Regions from separate parts of the Marinobacter sp. NFXS9 genome, predicted to be linked through region 3. Evidence: predicted binding sites of a transcription regulator. Region 3 holds the regulator's gene; each other region holds the start of a gene.
What was found. The regulator FliA, encoded in region 3, starts transcription of late flagellar genes. The targets are predictions, from matches to a motif close to CTAAAGTTTNNNNNNNNNNNGCCGNTAA.
Positions count from the first base shown of each region.

Region 1 (5,686 bases), on a different contig from region 3:
GCTTTCTCAATGTTGCTCTGAATCAAACCTTGTAGTGCGCCAGCTCCTTCTGTAACCGCTCCGCCAGGGCAATCAACTCCTGACTGGCCGCACGGGTCTGATCCGCCTGGGAGGAGGTTTCCTGGGCATTGTTGTGGATGCGTTCCAGGGTGTTGTTGATCTCCTCGGCCACCTGGCTCTGCTCCTCGGCGGCACTGGCAATATCGGTGTTGCGCTCGGAGATGCGGGCGACCGCCTCGCGAACCTGATTGATGGCATCGCCGGATTCCTGGGCCTTGGCGGACAGGTTGCCCGCCAGCTCCCGGGTGGCATCCATCTTCTGGGACGCACCCTTGGCACCGGACTGCAACCGCTCGATCTGCTCGCGGATGTCGTCGATCGAATTCTGCGTGCGGGTGGCCAGCATGCGCACTTCATCGGACACCACCGCAAAGCCCCGACCGTGCTCACCGGCCCGGGCGGCTTCAATCGCGGCGTTCAGCGCCAGCAGATTGGTCTGCTCGGCGATGGAGTGAATCACATCCAGTACGCTGCTGATGGCCTCGCTGTGCTCATCCAGCTCCGTGACGGACTCGGCACACTCGGCGATGGTCCGGGTCTGCTGCTCGATGATGCGGATGGTTTCCTGCACCAGCGCATGGCCGGATTGGGCGTCGTTATCGGCGCCCTTGGCGGCTTCCTCGGCGATGGACGCGCTTTCCGCCACGTTCTGTGCCGTCAGCGACATCTCGTGCATGGACGAGGCCACGTGCTCGGTATCACCGGTCTGACGGGCAATGGACGCGCTGGAATCCTCTGCCACCTTCACCAATCCCTGGGACGCATTCAGCACTTCACGGGACGACGCGCTGACATCGCGGATAGTGTCCTGCACCCGGGCCAGAAGCTTGTCGAAGCCATTGGCCATCTGACCGAACTCGTCCCGGCTGGTGGCATTGAAGCGGATGGTCAGGTCACCTTCGCCCTCGGCAATGTCGTTGACCGCACCGATCATCCGGTTCAGCGGGCGCGTGATGACGGCAGACACCAACAGGTGGATGGCGAGAATCAGCAGGGCGCCCACAATCACGATGACCAGGGCGGTGCCGAGAGAGTCGGCGGTAATCGTGTCGGTCAGCTCGTCGCTGGAGTAGGCCGACACCACTTTGTAGCCCCAGGGATCGAAGGGCGTTTCCGATTTTACCCAGTCGCCGTTATCGCCAGTGAGGGCGGCCTTGACCACATCGTCGGTCTGGTTGTCCGAATGCATCCGGATACGGCCCTTGTCGTCCACCAGCGCTACGAAGCCCCGGTCCAGAACCCGCGAGCCGGCGATGGCGTCCTCAAGCAGCGACATATCCGCCGAGTAGCCGACATACCAGATGCCCACCACCTGGCCGGAACCATCGCGCATCGGGGCATAGCCGGTGAGGTAGGGTTTGCCCAGGATATCCACCTGGCCATAGAACGCCTTGCCGGACTGGATGGCGCGGAAAGCGGCGCCCTCCGGGTTGAGAATGGTGCCGGTAGCCCGCTGGCCGCCGTCTTTCTTCACATTGGTGGAGACGCGCACGTAGTCGCTGCCGTCGTAGACGAACAGTGTGGCGGTGCCGCCCATGTCATCGGTCAGGGCGTCGACCAGCTCATAGTGGTTGGCCATGGGCTCGCCGCCCAGCTGCAGATCCGGCACGGTGCGGTCGCCCACGCGGGTGTCGTCGCCGCGTCCCGGTACGCCGATGGCTTTGCCGCGCTTGATCAGCACGTTCATGCTGCTCTTGACCCGCTCCATCATGATGGAATCGGTGACCGAGAGCAGTCGTATGACCCGCTGTCGTGCGTCGGTGGACTGGCTTTCCGCCGTGTGGGTCAGTTCGTTGTCGCGGGAAACGATGGTGAAAACGGCGCCTGCGATCACGACAACGGAAATCAGCAGGGTGATGGCAAGGAAAAACTTCTTCTTGACGGACATCGAGTCGGGCTCCTGATCGATAAGGCACCGCCGTCCTGCTGGCGGCATTCGTTGGACGTTTATCGACCAATAGTCGACAAACTTTACTCTGTCACCCAGCCCGGCGTTGCCCAGATCATCGCTGGCTGACGGTTGCTCGGGATAACATCAAATCGATTTTGGGAGCGGCACCCGGAAAGGCCGCGAGTGCCGCTGCATCCAGCCGATGCCCCGGTCGGTCGAGCGACGTTATGAGTGATTGCCGGCCAGCAGATAGCAGGGGGAGATTCGATGTTCGGTATTAGCTGGGGTGATGTCAGGCATTAGCCAGACCTTGGTTTACAGGCTGCCTGGCCACGCGCACCATAAATGGCTTCATGTACATGCCGCTTATGACCCTGATAACAACGAATCGGATCGATAGCGCGTTGACGGATGGGTCATTATCCAGCCATTACACATTGATCGACCCACACAACAGGTGCTGCCGGCCGCCTATCCCCCGAGCAGTGCGGAGTTACAGGCTGATTCGGCTGGCCAGCCTGATGGAACTGGACAGTCTCTGGCGCCGGATGTGCCTTCCTGTTTTGGACCGAATAATTAACGAAGCACAAAGGAGAGAATCGACCATGCAGCATCGAATGCGAGCGCTGAAATCCCTGCTGTTGGCGGGTGCCTGCACGCTGGCCGTCTCGGCCCAGGCGGCCGTTCCGGAACAATGCCAGACGGTCCGCTTCAGCGATCCCGGCTGGACCGACATCAACGTCACCAACGCCCTGACCACGACCGTACTGAAGGGGCTCGGCTACGACACCAGCATCGATCTGCTGTCCGTTCCAATCGGCTTTAGATCACTGCAAAACAACGACATCGACGTGTTCCTGGGCAACTGGATGCCGGCCCAGCAGAAGTTCGCCGACCAGTATGAGGGCGGTTACGAACGCCTGCGGGCCAACCTGAAGGGCGCCAAGTTCACCTTGGCCGTGCCGGATGACGTCAAGGAGAAGGCAGGCGTGACGAGCTTTGCCGATCTCGACAAGCACGCGGACCAGTTCGACCACAAGATTTACGGCATCGAACCGGGCGCGCCGGCCAATAACCTGATCCAGAAGATGATTGATAACGACGACTTCGGCCTGGGCGACTGGAAACTGGTGGAGTCCAGCGAACAGGGCATGCTCAGCCAGGTCAGCCGGGCCGAACGGCGAGACCAGTTTGTGGTGTTCCTCGCCTGGGAACCGCATCCGATGAACCTGCAGCACGACCTGACCTATCTGTCCGGCGGCGACGACTACTTCGGGCCCAACTACGGTGGCGCCACCATTTACACGCTGACCCGGAACGGCTACAGCGACGACTGCAGCAATGTGGGCACGCTGCTGGATAACCTGCAGTTCAAACTGGATATGGAAAGCCAGATCATGGGCAGCATCCTCAACGATGGCGAGGAGGCCGACGAGGCCGCGCGCGCATACCTGAAAGCACACCCGGACGTGCTGTCCGCCTGGCTGGACGGCGTGACCACCGTTGATGGCCAGCCGGGGCTGCCCGCCGTCAAGCAGGACCTGGGGCTGTAACCGGCGCTCAGTCCAACCGCTTATGCACCCGCAAGGTGGCGATCCACATCGCCACCGACGCGAACACCACCAGCGCCAACAGTTCCGGCCACAGGTCGACGAGACCGGCGCCCCGCAGCATGATGCCCCGCACCAGGCGGATAAAATGAGTCAGTGGCAGCACCTCGGCCAGCCACTGCGCCGGTGTGGGCATGCCTTCGAACGGAAAGATGAAACCGGACAGCAGCATCTGCGGCAGGAAGGTGAAGATCGCCGCCTGCATGGCCTGGAACTGGGTGGTGACCAGCGTCGAAATGAAAATCCCCAGGGCCAGGCTGGCGATGATAAAGACCAGTGCCGCAGTATAGAGGGCGAGCAGGCTGCCGCGCACCGGCACCTGGAACACCAGGGCGCCAAGGATCAGCACCAGCGTCGTCTGCACCAGCCCGATGCCGATGAAGGGCAGGACCTTGCCGATGGTCAGCTCTGCCGACGACAGCGGCGTGGTGATCAGGAATTCCAGGTTGCCCTGTTCCCGCTCCCGCACCAACGCGATCGCCGTAAACATCACCATGGTCATGGTCAGGATCACGCCGATCAGCCCCGGTACCGTGTTCAGCGGCGCTTCCCGCTGGGGATTGTAATAGCTCACGATTTCCACCGCCGAGACGCTGTCGGCGGTCGCTGACGCGTCGCCCCGCATCAGGCTTCGCACCGGGAACTGGCCGATTTGGCGGGCGGCCTGCTGGACCACCTGGTCCGAGCCGTCCACCACCAGCTGGAACACTTTGCGATCCGGGTCTGACAGCCGCTCCTCCAGATCCGGAGGAATGATCACGGCCGCCTTGATGGCACCTTGCTGCAACAGACGATCGGCCGCTACCGGTGCGGTCAGGACCTCATTGAAATCGAACACCCGGGACTGCAGCAGCTGCTCGGCCAGCTCGCGGCTGGCACTGGAACCCGCCTGATCCACCACCGCGGCAGGCAAGTGGCGAACGTCCATGTTGATGGCGTAGCCGAACAGCAGCAGCTGCATCAGCGGAATGCCGACGATCATGGCGTAGGTCAGCCGATCCCGGCGCAGTTGACGCAGTTCCTTGCGGATCACGGCGAGCAGGCGGCGCAGGCTGAAACCGCTCACGGTCCGTTGCCTCCCCGGGTAGCGGCGACGAAGACATCCTCCAGGTTGGGATCGGTGGGGGCCACTCGTGCCTCGATCCCCTCGGACTGCAGGCGGTCGGCGACCGGTTCCCGGGTGTTCTCGCTGTCTACCAGTACCCGCAGGCTGGCGCCAATCTGGGCGCTGGACAGCACGCCGGGCAGGTTGGCCAGCGCGAGCTCGGCCGCGTGGGGACGGGCCGTTTCCACCAGCAGGGGCAGGGCGCCCAGATCCGCCTTGAGCTGGTCCGGCGAGCCTTCCCGCATCAGCCTGCCTTCCTGCAGGATGGCCAACTGATGACAGCGCTCGGCTTCGTCCATGTAGTGGGTGGACACAAGCAGGGTGGTGCCCGCCTCGGTCAGCTTGAACAACTCGGCCCAGAAATCCCGTCGTGATTGTGGATCGACCGCACTGGTGGGTTCGTCCAGAAACAGCAGTTCCGGTTCGTTGAGTACCGCGGCAGCCAGCGCCAGCCGCTGCTTCTGGCCACCGCTGAGGGTGCCGGCCAACTGCGTCGTCAGCGCGTCCAGGCGATAGGTCTGGATCAGTTCCTCCAGGCGCTGGCGGGTCCGGGTGCGGTCGAGGCCAAACAGGTGGGCGACGAACTGCAGGTTCTCGGTCACGCTCAGGTCCCGGTACAGGGAAAAACTCTGGGTCATGTAGCCGATGCGGCGCTTGAGGGTTTCCGCCTGTCTGGGAATGTCCAGATCCAGCACCCGGATGTCGCCTTCGCTGGGCAACAGCAGTCCGCACAGCATGCGAATGGTGGTGGATTTGCCGCAGCCGTTGGGGCCGAGGAAGCCGTAGACGCGGCTCCGGGGAATCTGGAGATCGAGATGATCGACGGCCGTCAGGTCGCCAAAGCGACGGGTCAGCCCGTGGGTGACGATGGCGGCCGGCTCATTCGCCATCGACCGGCTCCGTTGATGCGGGCCATGCCTGGGCGGGCACACCGGCCGGCAGTGATTGTGCCCGTTCGCCCTGGAGCACGAGCTCCGCCCGGTAGACCAGGCGGCTGGCGTCGTCACCACTGAGGGCGTA
Region 1 is NZ_JAGDDW010000008.1:98,694-104,379, forward strand. Features, by position in the region: gene J3364_RS13775 (methyl-accepting chemotaxis protein) at 23-1,948, opposite strand; gene J3364_RS13780 (choline ABC transporter substrate-binding protein) at 2,569-3,504, shown strand; gene J3364_RS13785 (ABC transporter permease) at 3,512-4,627, opposite strand; gene J3364_RS13790 (ABC transporter ATP-binding protein) at 4,624-5,556, opposite strand; gene J3364_RS13795 (HlyD family secretion protein) at 5,546-5,686, opposite strand, start outside.
Region 1: J3364_RS13775 (methyl-accepting chemotaxis protein) is a predicted target of FliA. The motif match lies at 2,008-2,035, and genes of this name have one in related genera.

Region 2 (5,686 bases), on a different contig from region 3:
CAGGCCGCGCTTTTCGGTGACCGCCAGCGACGCCAGGCCATTCTGCAACGTGTCGACCGACGACGCGACCAGCGTGAGAGCCAGGACCAGCGCGACAGTCGCCAGCCAGGCCGGCGCGCTGTGCAGCAGGGCGAAGAACGGAATCGGCGGTGAGCCGAGGTCGGCACCACTCAGCGCGGCGGCAATGCCAAGCCCGCCGACCAGGGCCACCACCAGCACGGTGGTTACACCGCCCAGAATCGCGCCGCGACCCAGGGCGGCGCCGTCTTTCGCAGCCCAGAGCCGTTGCCAATAGCCCTGATGGAACAGGTTGGCGGCGGTCACCGCGATCACCAGGGTCAGGGCCACGGCCAGGGCGTCCACCACGGGCACCTGGGGCAGACTGGCCGCAGCCGAAGGGTCCGGCAACGCCGGGATCGCCACCGCCCCGACCAGCAGGATCAGCGCGATCAGCAACAGCCCCTGCCAGCGATCGGTCACCAGACTCGCCCGCAAGCCGCCCCAGGCGGTGTAGACCAGCGTGGTGATCGCCACGCCGAGAATGGCGAGGTTGCCGTTGAGGTCCGTGAGCAGGCCGGTGATGGCGCCCACCGCCGTGAGCTCTGCGGTCAGGAAACACAGCATGTAGAGCACGGAAATCAGGGCCACCCAGCGGCGCACGCCCGTGCCGAAGCAGGCCTGGGCGAATTCGCCGATGCTGCGGCCTTCGGGCAGGTGGCGCCGGATGGCCGGGCCGCAGGCCGCGAACACCAGGAACGGCAGCGCCGCGCCGACGGCGTAGCCGGCCAGGGCGATGGGCCCTACCAAGGCGCCCACTTCGGGCGGTGCAAACAGGATCCAGCCGCCCATGCCGGACGCCAGGAAGGACAGCCCCAGGGCCTGGGCGCCCTGGGAATTGCGGGCGGTGACGTAGTCGTCCAGGCCACCGTCCGCGAAACGGGCGCGCAGGCCCAACCAGGTAAAGACAAGCAATGCGGCGGCAACGGCCGCTACGGTCATGATCACGTCGCACTTCCTCCGCCGGTATGAACCGGATCAGGTTCCAGGGTTTGGACGGCTTCCCGTCGTATTCTCAGCCCGCCGGCGTGCGGTGGACTCCCCTGGCGACAAAATGTGTGGAATGGGTCTTCGGCGACCATACTGACATAGTTCAAAGTCGCAATCGATTGGCGAAACATCGGCTTCACTTCGACCCACGTAGCATTAGCAACATACCGATGGATTCTGATTTACAGGGAGACTGCTCATGCACCTCATTCGAAACAGCCTTGTATCCCTTGGCTTGCTGGCACTGATGACACCGATGGCGCGCGCTGCCGATACCGTCCGCGTCACCCCACTGGGCGGGCAGGATGGGGAGTTCTGCGTCCTCGACCGGGCCCTGGTGTTCGAAGACCCCAACGGCACCCGCATTCTGTATGACGCCGGCCGCACGGTCGCCGGGCCCGATGACCCGCGCCTGGGCAAGATCGACGTGGTACTGGTCAGCCACGTTCACGGCGACCATCTGGGCGACCGGCACATTCCGGAACCCAACGCCGGCAGCTGTGCCTCACCGGCGGCCTCCGAAGACGACGCCCCGCTGTCCAACAGCGTCAAGATTGCGGTCAAGAAGAACGCCCGGATCGTGACAGGTAGTGAAATGGCCAGCTTCTTTGCTGGCCGCCTGGAGGCCGCCGGGGGCGACCCGAAGGCTTCGGTGCTGGTCCGCTTCGGCGCCCATGTGGAGGAAGGCGGCGTCGGTATCACCACGGTGCCGGCGGTGCACAGCAACGGCCTGTCGCCGGCCTTTATCGACGGACAGATGGGCAAGATCCTGTCGGCGGCGGGGCTGACAGCCTATGTCGGCCCGCCCACCGGTTACGTACTGACGTTCACGAACGGCCTGGTGGTCTACCTGTCCGGCGATACCGGCATCACCGCGGATCAGGAAGCCGTGGTGCACGACTACTACGGGGCAAAACTGGCGGTCATGAACATCGGTGATACCTACACCACCGGTCCTGCGGAAGCGGCACACGTGATCAACAAGATGGTCCGGCCCGCCAGTGTGATTCCATCCCACGCCAATGAGCCGGCGACGGAAAAGGGCAAGGTCCGACCAGGGACGCGGACCGACGCATTTATCCAGGCGTCCGACGTGCCCGTGCATGTGCCGCTGAGCGGCCGCACCATGACGTTTGACGCCGGCGGCGAATGTGTCGAGGGCTGTGGTTGATCGCCGCAGGGGTGTCTCGCTTCCGGTCGCCGTCCCCTTTAAGCTGGGCCGGTGACAGGCAGGAGTGAAAACGGATGCCCGAATCCCTGGACTTACCGGATGTGTCCCTGGCGCTCATGGTGGCGCTCAACACGCTCGTTACGGCTATCGCGGTGCTGGTACATTTCCGGGGGCTGTCTTTGCTCAACCGCTACATACCGCGGCTGGGCATTCCCCATCATTTCCGCATCGTGGTCGGAGTGGGCGGTGCCATGCTGGCGCACATGGTGGAAGTCTGGCTGTTTGGCGTTGTGTATTACTGGATGAACGCGTCGCCGTATTGGGGGCACCTGGCAGGCAATTTCTCCGGCACGCTACTGGACTGCGTCTACTTCTCGCTCACCACCTACACCACCGTGGGCTTTGGTGACATCGAGCCGTTTGGACCGATTCGTTTCCTGTGCGGGATCGAGGCACTGACCGGGCTGGTGCTGATCACCTGGAGCGCCTCGTTCCTGTTCCTGGAAATGCAGCGCTCCTGGAAGCCTGGCCGCTGATCCGGCTCAGGCGTCCTCCACCGACACCTGCGCCGCAGCGCCTTCCAGTTCCCGGATGAGTTCCCGCAGGCGCCGGCTCATGTCGGCGCTTTCCACCAGCTGATCGACCATCGCCTGGGTGGTTTCGCGGATGCTCTGGACGTTCTGCTGCACCTCGTCGGTGGCCGAGGTCTGCTGGGCGGACACGTCGGCGATGTCCTGGTTGGTGTCGTCGATGCGCAACACCATGGCGCTGATTTCCTGCAGCGCAGCGGCACCGGCGTCGGCTTCCTCCACACAGCGGCTGGCATCCACCGAGCTGGTGTTCATCTGCTGGACCGCCTCGCCCATAGTGCCCAGCAGCCGGTCGATGGTGCCCTGGATCTGTTCGGTGGAATCCTGCACCCGCTGGGCCAGCTTCCGCACCTCGTCGGCGACCACCGCAAAGCCCCGGCCCTGATCGCCCGCCCGGGCGGCCTCGATCGCCGCATTCAACGCCAACAGGTTGGTCTGCTCGGCGATCCCCTGGATCTCGGTCACGGCGCTGCCGATTTCCCGGCTGTTCTCGGCCAGCGCTTCCACGCTGCCTGCTGATTTCTGGATGACGTCGGCCAGTTGCTGGATGGAGCGGGAGGACTGGGCCACCCGTTCGCTGCCCTCGACCGCGGCACGGCGCGCCTCATGGGACAGCTCCTTGGCCGCATCCGCCTGCCCGGCGATGCCGCGGAAGCTTTCCAGCATGGCCTGTATGGCCTGGGCAGAGCGGTCGGTGCCGGTCTGTTGGCGTTTGAGTTCGTCCCGGCTACGCTCGGCGGCTTCCGTCAGAGCGGCGACTTCACTTTCGAGTCGCTGGATGGCGGCCTTCATACTGCTCACCACGCGACCGGTACGGGCCTGCATGGCGTTGAACGCCTCGCCCATGGCGCCGATCTCGTCGGTGGAATCCACCGGGGCCCGCAGGCTCAGATTACCGCTGGCCTGGACCTCCACCATGGTGTCCTTGAGTCGGTGCACATGGCGCTCAATAAAGCTGATCAACAACTGGGAGCAGGCCATTTCGAAGATCATCAGCACCACCACGACGCCGGCGAAGGCGGCTGCGTGTTCGCTGACGATGACGCTGAGGGGCTGCCCGGTCGCATCGGCCATGCGCGACATGGCAAACAGCACCAGCAACAGCATCACCGCCAATACGACGATGTTGAGCAACCAGAATTTGTATTTGAGACGGGCGTTCTTAAGCAGGCTCATCATAGGCGTCCGGGGTTCTCCAGTGACAGCACCGACACAGGTCCGTCCTGTCGGTCTTATGGTGTTATCGACAGGTGAGCCTGAATCTTCAGTGGGAAAGACGCAGAAGGTCAATAAAACAACGATCAAAGACCCTAGCAGAATCGGGTGGGATCGCCTTGTTCTGAATCAAGGAAAAGGGAAAAGCCGGCAACCGGGAGGTGGTTGCCGGCGTCGGGATCAGGCTTGTTGGGCGTTGGCCAATTGTTCCGGCTGACCGACCGCTTGGCCAGCCAGGGAGAAGACCAGGGCGTCGTCGTCCACCTTGCCATAGCGCAGGTTGATCAGGTCCAGCAGGTAGTTCTGGTAGAGCTTCCAGGGTTTGCGGTCGCCCTGTTTGGGCAGGTGCTCCAGGGCCCGCAGGACGTAACCGGAGTCCAGATCCAGGAAGGGCTCTTCCTCGACGTCGCCACTGACCACCGGCGTCACCTTGTCATAACCCTGCTGGTCCATGTACTGCAGCAGCCGGCAGACGTACTCGCTGGTCAGGTCCGCCTTGAGGGTCCAGGAGGCGTTGGTGTACCCCACCACCATGGCCAGGTTGGGCACGTTGCTGAGCATCATGCCTTTGTAACCCATGGTCTCGTTGGGCTGGATCAGCTGGCCGTCCACATGCAGCTCGGCGCCCCCGAGGGTCACCAGGTTGAGGCCGGTGGCGGAAATCACGATGTCCGCGTCCAGTTCCTGGCCGGACTTCAGGCGAATGCCGTTTTCGGTGAAGGTGTCGATGTGGTCGGTAACGATGTCCGCGGCGCCCTTGCGCAGGGCCCGGAACAGGTCGCCGTTGGGCACCAGGCACAGGCGCTGGTCCCAGGGGTTGTAGCTGGGGTTGAAGTGGGTGTCGATGTCGAAGTCTTTACCCAGCTGGGATTTCAGGTGCTGGCGCAACACGCGACGCATCAGCTTCGGGTAGCGCCGGCAGGCCTGGTAGAACAGCGTCTGCATGGACACGTTCTTCCAGCGGGTGATCTGGTAGGCCGCCTTGGCCGGGAGGATACGGTTCAGCCAGCGGGCGATCAGGTCCACATCCGGTAGCGACAGGATGTAGGTGGGTGAGCGCTGCAGCATGGTGACCTGCCTGGCCTTTTCCGCCATCGACGGCACCAGGGTCACGGCTGTGGCGCCACTGCCGATCACCACTACCCGCTTGCCGGTGTAATCCAGGTCTTCCGGCCAGTGCTGGGGATGGATCACCTGACCCTTGAACTGCTTGATGCCCGGGAAGTCCGGCATGTAGCCCTGGTCGTAGCGGTAATAGCCGGAGCAGTTGAGCAGGAAGTTGCAGGTCAGTTTGACCGGGCGTCCGGTCTTCTGGTCTTTCGCCGTCACCGTCCAGGTGGCGTCCTCGCTGGACCAGTCGTAGTGGGTCACCCAGTGGTTGTAACGGATCTGTTGATCGATGCCGTTTTCCGTGGCGGTGTTCTTGAGGTAGTCCAGGATTGACGGTCCGTCGGCGATGGCTTTGCCCTGGCGCCAGGGCCGGAAGCTGAAGCCGAGGGTGTACATGTCCGAGTCGGAGCGGATGCCCGGGTAGCGGAACAGGTCCCAGGTGCCGCCCATATTGTCGCGACCTTCCAGAATGGCGTAGCGCTTGTCGGGGCAGTGTGTCTGCAGGTGATAGGCGGCGCCGATGCCGGAAATGCCGGCGCCGACAATCAGGACG
Region 2 is NZ_JAGDDW010000016.1:74,748-80,433, forward strand. Features, by position in the region: gene J3364_RS19575 (SLC5/6 family protein) at 1-999, opposite strand, end outside; gene J3364_RS19580 (MBL fold metallo-hydrolase) at 1,247-2,218, shown strand; gene J3364_RS19585 (potassium channel family protein) at 2,293-2,754, shown strand; gene J3364_RS19590 (methyl-accepting chemotaxis protein) at 2,761-3,984, opposite strand; gene J3364_RS19595 (flavin-containing monooxygenase) at 4,204-5,686, opposite strand, start outside.
Region 2: J3364_RS19590 (methyl-accepting chemotaxis protein) is a predicted target of FliA. The motif match lies at 4,049-4,076, and genes of this name have one in related genera.

Region 3 (5,686 bases):
TGAAGGCATTGAGGGCAAGGATCCGGCGTTTGGTCTGGATGCCAGCTGGATCGAACCGGACAAGAAAGATCAGGCCCAGACCCTGGGCTACACCGTGGTGGATGCCAGCACCGTGGTGGCGACCCATCTCAACCAGATCCTGCAGAAGCACGCCCATGAGCTGATCGGCCACGAGGAAGTCCAGAAGTGGCTGGAACAGTTGGAGAAGATGTCGCCCAAGCTGGCGGAAGAGCTGGTACCCAACACGATTTCCATCAGTCTGCTGCTGAAAGTCCTGCAGAGTCTGCTGAAAGAAGAGGTGCCGATCCGGGATATGCGGTCGATTGCCGAAGCGGTCGTCAATGTACAGCCGAAGACCCAGGACGCCCGGATCCTGACAACAGCAGCCCGCCAGTCCCTGCGTCGAATGATTGTCCAAAGCATCTGCGGCAACGAATCCGAGATCCCGGTCATCACCCTGGATCCAGAGTTGGAACAGATGTTGCTGAAGTCCATGCAACAGAGTCAACAATCCGGCGGTCAGGACGATATCGGTCTGGTGCTGGAGCCCAACATGGTGGAACGGCTCCAGCGCTCCCTGCAGGACGCGGCCCAACGTCAGGAAATGATGGGCAAGCCCGCCATCCTGCTGGTTTCGGCGCCACTGCGGCATGTCATGGCGCGCTTTGTGAGTTACGGGGTCGAACGCCTGCACGTCCTGTCTTACCAGGAAGTGCCGGACAATAAGCAGATTACGATTGTCGCGTCGGTGGGCCAGCAGTGAGGCTCGCCCAGCAACAGCAAGGCGTCGCGGGTCGCGGCGCCACCGGAGGTAGGTCATCATGAAGGTTAAACGGTTTTTTGCTCCAACCATGGCGGAAGCCCTGAAGATGGTTCGCCTGGAGATGGGAGAGGATGCCGTCATCCTGTCGAACCGGCGCGTGGATGGGGGCGTCGAAATTGTGACGGCTCTCGACTATGACGAAAATCTGGCGCGTCAGCGTCTGGGTACCGCCGCGGTGGAAGCGACCAATGGCGCCCGGCTGGCCGAAATGCAGGCGGAACAACATCGCCGCCTGGAGGAAGAACTCGGCCGCTCGCGGGACCGTATCCGGGAGATTCGTGAAAAGCGCCAACCCCGTGAGCAGGACATTCTGGATTTCACCACGCCGGAACCGGCGGCTGCCGAACCCGCTCAGGACGCCACCCATGCGGCCCTCGAAGCCATGCGGGCGGAAATCCATTCACTGCGTGATATGGTCAACGAGCGTCGTTCTCCGGCCGCTGCAAATGGCCCGGCAAACGACCCGGTGGACGCGAGTCAGCAGCGCCTGATGGAGCGACTGGAAGAGTACGGGCTTTCCCACACGCTGGCCTCCACGCTGTCTCGTAACGCTGCTGGTGTTCGACTGGAAGAGGGCTGGAAGCGGGCATTGCGCACGCTGGCGGCCGGCCTGCGCACCCAGCAGCAGGAGCTGGTCGAGCAGGGTGGTCTGGTTGCGTTGGTGGGCCCCACTGGCTCTGGCAAGACCACCACCATCGGCAAGATGGCGGCGCGTTATGTCCTGGAGCACGGCGCCGATTCCCTGGCGCTGGTCACCACCGACCGCTATCGGATCGCGGCACATGAGCATCTGTTTGTATTCGGTCGCATCCTGAACGTGCCGGTGAGGGTGGTGGATGAGAGTCATTCCCTGGACCAGATTCTCGATGACCTGTCCGATAAACGCCTGGTTCTGATCGACACGGCGGGCCTGACCCATTCCGATCGCGGCCACCAGGAACAGCTTGAGGAGCTGGCTGCAAGCCGGCATCCGGTCAAGCCTTACCTGGTGCTGGCAGCCACCAGCCAGCCTCGCATTATGAAATCCACGTGGCATTGCTATAAGATGGCGTATCCGGCCGGGTGTATCATGACCAAACTGGATGAGGCCCTGACACTCGGCGAGGTGCTAGGCTTTGCCATGGAAACAGGTCTTCGGGTGGCGTATTACACCGATGGGCAGCGCATCCCCGAGGACATTCATCCGGCACAGGCGGCTCCACTGGTCAGACTGGGTGTGGAGCGTCTGAAGCAGGTTCGGGAAACCGCCGTGGTTGCAGCCGGCGCCTGAGGTCCGGGAGTCCGCCGGAACAGCCGCAGGGCGTTCATGGGCTCCACTGTCGAGCCGGTCATCAACCGGCCATCCTTATCAAGAGTTGTCGTGAGAGACTGTATCCGGCATGAGTAGAGTTAACCCGGTCCAGGTGATCGCCGTCTCAGGTGGCAAGGGCGGCGTTGGCAAGAGCAACGTTTCGGTCAACCTGGCTATTGCACTGGCACAGATGGGGCGTCGGGTGGTGGTTCTGGATGCCGATCTGGGGCTGGCCAACATCGACGTCCTGCTGGGTATCACCGCGAACCACAATCTCAATGATGTGCTGAACGGCGAGTGCGACCTGCGCGATGTACTGGTCGACGGCCCGGGCGGCATCAAGATCGTTCCCGCCTCGTCCGGCACCCAGCGGATGACCCAGCTGACGCCAATGGAGCACGCTGGCCTGATCAACGCCTTCAGCGAACTGGGCGACCAGATCGACGTGTTGATCGTTGACACCGCTGCCGGTATTTCCGAATCGGTGGTCAGCTTCCTGCGGGCGTCTCAGGAATTGCTGCTGGTGGTCTGCGACGAGCCCACTTCCATTACCGATGCCTACGCACTGATCAAGCTCATGAACCGGGACTACGGGGTGAACCGTTTTCGCATCCTTGCCAACCAGGTTCGCAACGAGCAGGAAGGCAAGCATCTGTTTGGGAAACTGACCCGGGTTACCGAGCGATTTCTGGATGTTGCGCTACAATATGTGGGCATCGTCCCTTACGACGAAGCCGTCAAAAAAGCGGTACAACGGCAGCGTGCGGTGCTTGACGCTTATCCACGCGCCAAGGCCTCGCTGGCGATCAAGGCGCTGGCCCAGCAGGTGGACAACTGGCCGCTCCCGTCTTCTCCACGGGGGCATCTCGAATTTTTCGTTGAGCGCCTGGTGGACGCCTGATGGAGTACCCTGACCGACAGGTGGCGTGGTATGACGGTCGATTGAAACACACGGGTAATCCGGATTGATGACGTTGGCAAAAGGCCTGGGAATCTACCAACAGACGAGCTCGCGCAAATCGGCCCATCAACTGGTCGAGGACCATGCGCCGCTGGTGAAAAAGATCGCGTTGCACGTACTGGCGCGATTGCCCGCCTCTGTCCAGCTTGAAGACCTGATGCAGGCCGGCATGATCGGCCTTCTCGAGGCAGCCCAGAAATACGATGCCGGCAAGGGCGCTTCCTTTGAAACCTATGCGGGTATCCGCATTCGCGGTGCCATTGTCGACGAGATTCGCAAGGGCGACTGGGTGCCGCGTTCCGTCCACCGCAATTCCCGTCGCATCGCCCAGGCGATCAAGGCCGTCGAAGACCGGACCGGGCGCGAGGCTCAGGATCACGAAGTCGCCGACGAGCTGGACATGACCCTGCCGGAGTACCATGCCTGCCTGGCCGATTCCAACAGCGGCCGTCTTTTTAGCCTGGATGAGCTAAATGAATCGGGAGAGCTGCCGATAGACAATGAAGAGGCTGTGCCCGATCGTCCGTTTGAGGAGCTGTCGGCGGCCGGATTCCAGCGCAGTCTGGCCGAAGCGATCGCGGCGCTGCCGGAGCGGGAAAAGCTGGTGTTGAGTCTGTATTACCAGGAAGAGCTGAACCTGAAAGAAATCGGCGCCGTCATCGGTGTCAGTGAAAGTCGGGTCAGCCAGATTCACAGTCAGGCGGCATTGCGCCTGAAATCACGCCTGACGGATTGGCAGGAAGTCCGTTAGCCACGCCGTTCAAAGCCGGTTCGCAAAACGCCGGTTGAGCAGGGCAGAATGGGCGGACGCGCGACATCAGGCGCGACAAGCAAATAGTTGACATCGAATTCCGGGAGCTTGTGGTCAGCGTTGATGCCCAGGCTTTGATCCCGGAACTGTAGTTTTTGGTAACGGACGCTTTACAGCGGGCGTTGACGCGACAGAATAGGCGGTGCTTTCAGTGGCGCCGGCATCGTGTGGATTGCCGGACACTGAACTGGACGCTGGATTGGTATTCCGGGCTGTAATGATTGGAGGTCCCTTTGGACAAAAACATGAAAATTCTGATCGTGGATGACTTCTCCACGATGCGACGGATCATCAAGAATCTGCTTCGCGACCTCGGTTTCACCAATACTGACGAGGCGGATGACGGCAACACCGCGCTGCCCATGCTCAAGAGTGGCAAATACGATTTTCTGGTCACCGACTGGAACATGCCGGGCATGTCCGGATTTGAACTGCTGCAGGCCGTTCGCGCGGACGAGAACCTCAAGAATCTGCCGATCCTGATGGTGACGGCGGAAGCCAAACGTGACCAGATCGTGGCGGCGGCTCAGGCCGGCGTTAACGGTTACGTCGTGAAGCCGTTTACGGCGGCTGTCCTGAAGGAAAAGATCGAGAAGATTTTCGAACGCATCCAGTCCTGAGTATCAGAGCGCCAATCATGGGCACAAAAAAAGACAAGGCCGGCTCCCTCGATCCCGATGTCGTTGAGAAGCTGCAGCACCAGGCGGAAGAACTGAAGCAACAGGTGGACGCCGGCGATTACGCCGCGGCGATGCGCCTGATTAATGAACTGAATGATGTCCGGGACCAGAGCCTTTACCGTGAGGTTGGCCGGTTGACCCGCAGCCTTCACGAGGCCATTCGCAACTTCAGTATCGATCCGCAGAACCCGGAGCAGCAGGAAGCCCTGTCCAAGATCACGGACGCTTCCGACCGGTTGGCGTACGTGGTGGACATGACCAGTCAGGCAGCCAACCGCACCATGGACATCGTGGAAGAGGCGATGCCCAAGGCCAACAGCCTGCGGGAGCAGGCCGTTGCGCTGCGAGCCGACTGGCACAAGCTGCGCCGCCGGGAAATCGGCGCCGGCGAATTCCGTGAGCTGTACAACCGGATCGACAACTTCTTCGAACAAACGGCCAGCGATGCGGAAGCCCTTTACGGCAACCTGTCCGAGATCCTGCTGGCGCAGGACTTCCAGGACCTGACCGGTCAGGTCATCCAGAAGGTCACGGCGCTGGTCAAGGAAGTGGAAGAACACCTGCTCAGCCTGGTGGTCATGGCCAGCCATGTCGATGAAATCACCGGCACTGTCCATGATATCGGCGAAACAACGACAACAATCGAAAAAGGCGAAGGCCCTCAAATGAACGCCAAAGAGCGTGAGGATGTCGTATCCGGCCAGGATGATGTCGATGACCTCCTGTCCAGCCTTGGTTTTTGAGTGAGGACACTGCATGGCGCTTGATGCTGACGAAGAAATTCTCCAGGACTTCCTGGTAGAGGCTGGTGAAATACTCGAAAAGCTGTCCGAACAGCTGGTGGATCTGGAGCAGAATCCGGATAACGGGGATCTGCTAAACGCGATCTTCCGTGGGTTCCACACCGTCAAGGGGGGTGCCGGCTTCCTGCAGCTTGAAGCGCTGGTCAATTGTTGTCATTCGGCGGAAAACGTCTTCGACACCCTGCGTAACCACAAGCGCCGGGTCGACTCCGATCTCATGGACGTGGTCCTCGAAGCCCTGGACAACGTCAACGCCATGTTTGACCAGGTACGCAACCGGGAGGAACCGACACCGGCCGATCCGGCATTGATCGAGG
Region 3 is NZ_JAGDDW010000002.1:303,539-309,224, forward strand. Features, by position in the region: gene flhA (flagellar biosynthesis protein FlhA) at 1-763, shown strand, start outside; gene flhF (flagellar biosynthesis GTPase FlhF) at 822-2,093, shown strand; gene J3364_RS05010 (MinD/ParA family protein) at 2,203-3,015, shown strand; gene J3364_RS05015 (RNA polymerase sigma factor FliA) at 3,083-3,826, shown strand; gene cheY (chemotaxis response regulator CheY) at 4,120-4,506, shown strand; gene J3364_RS05025 (protein phosphatase CheZ) at 4,524-5,309, shown strand; gene J3364_RS05030 (chemotaxis protein CheA) at 5,323-5,686, shown strand, end outside.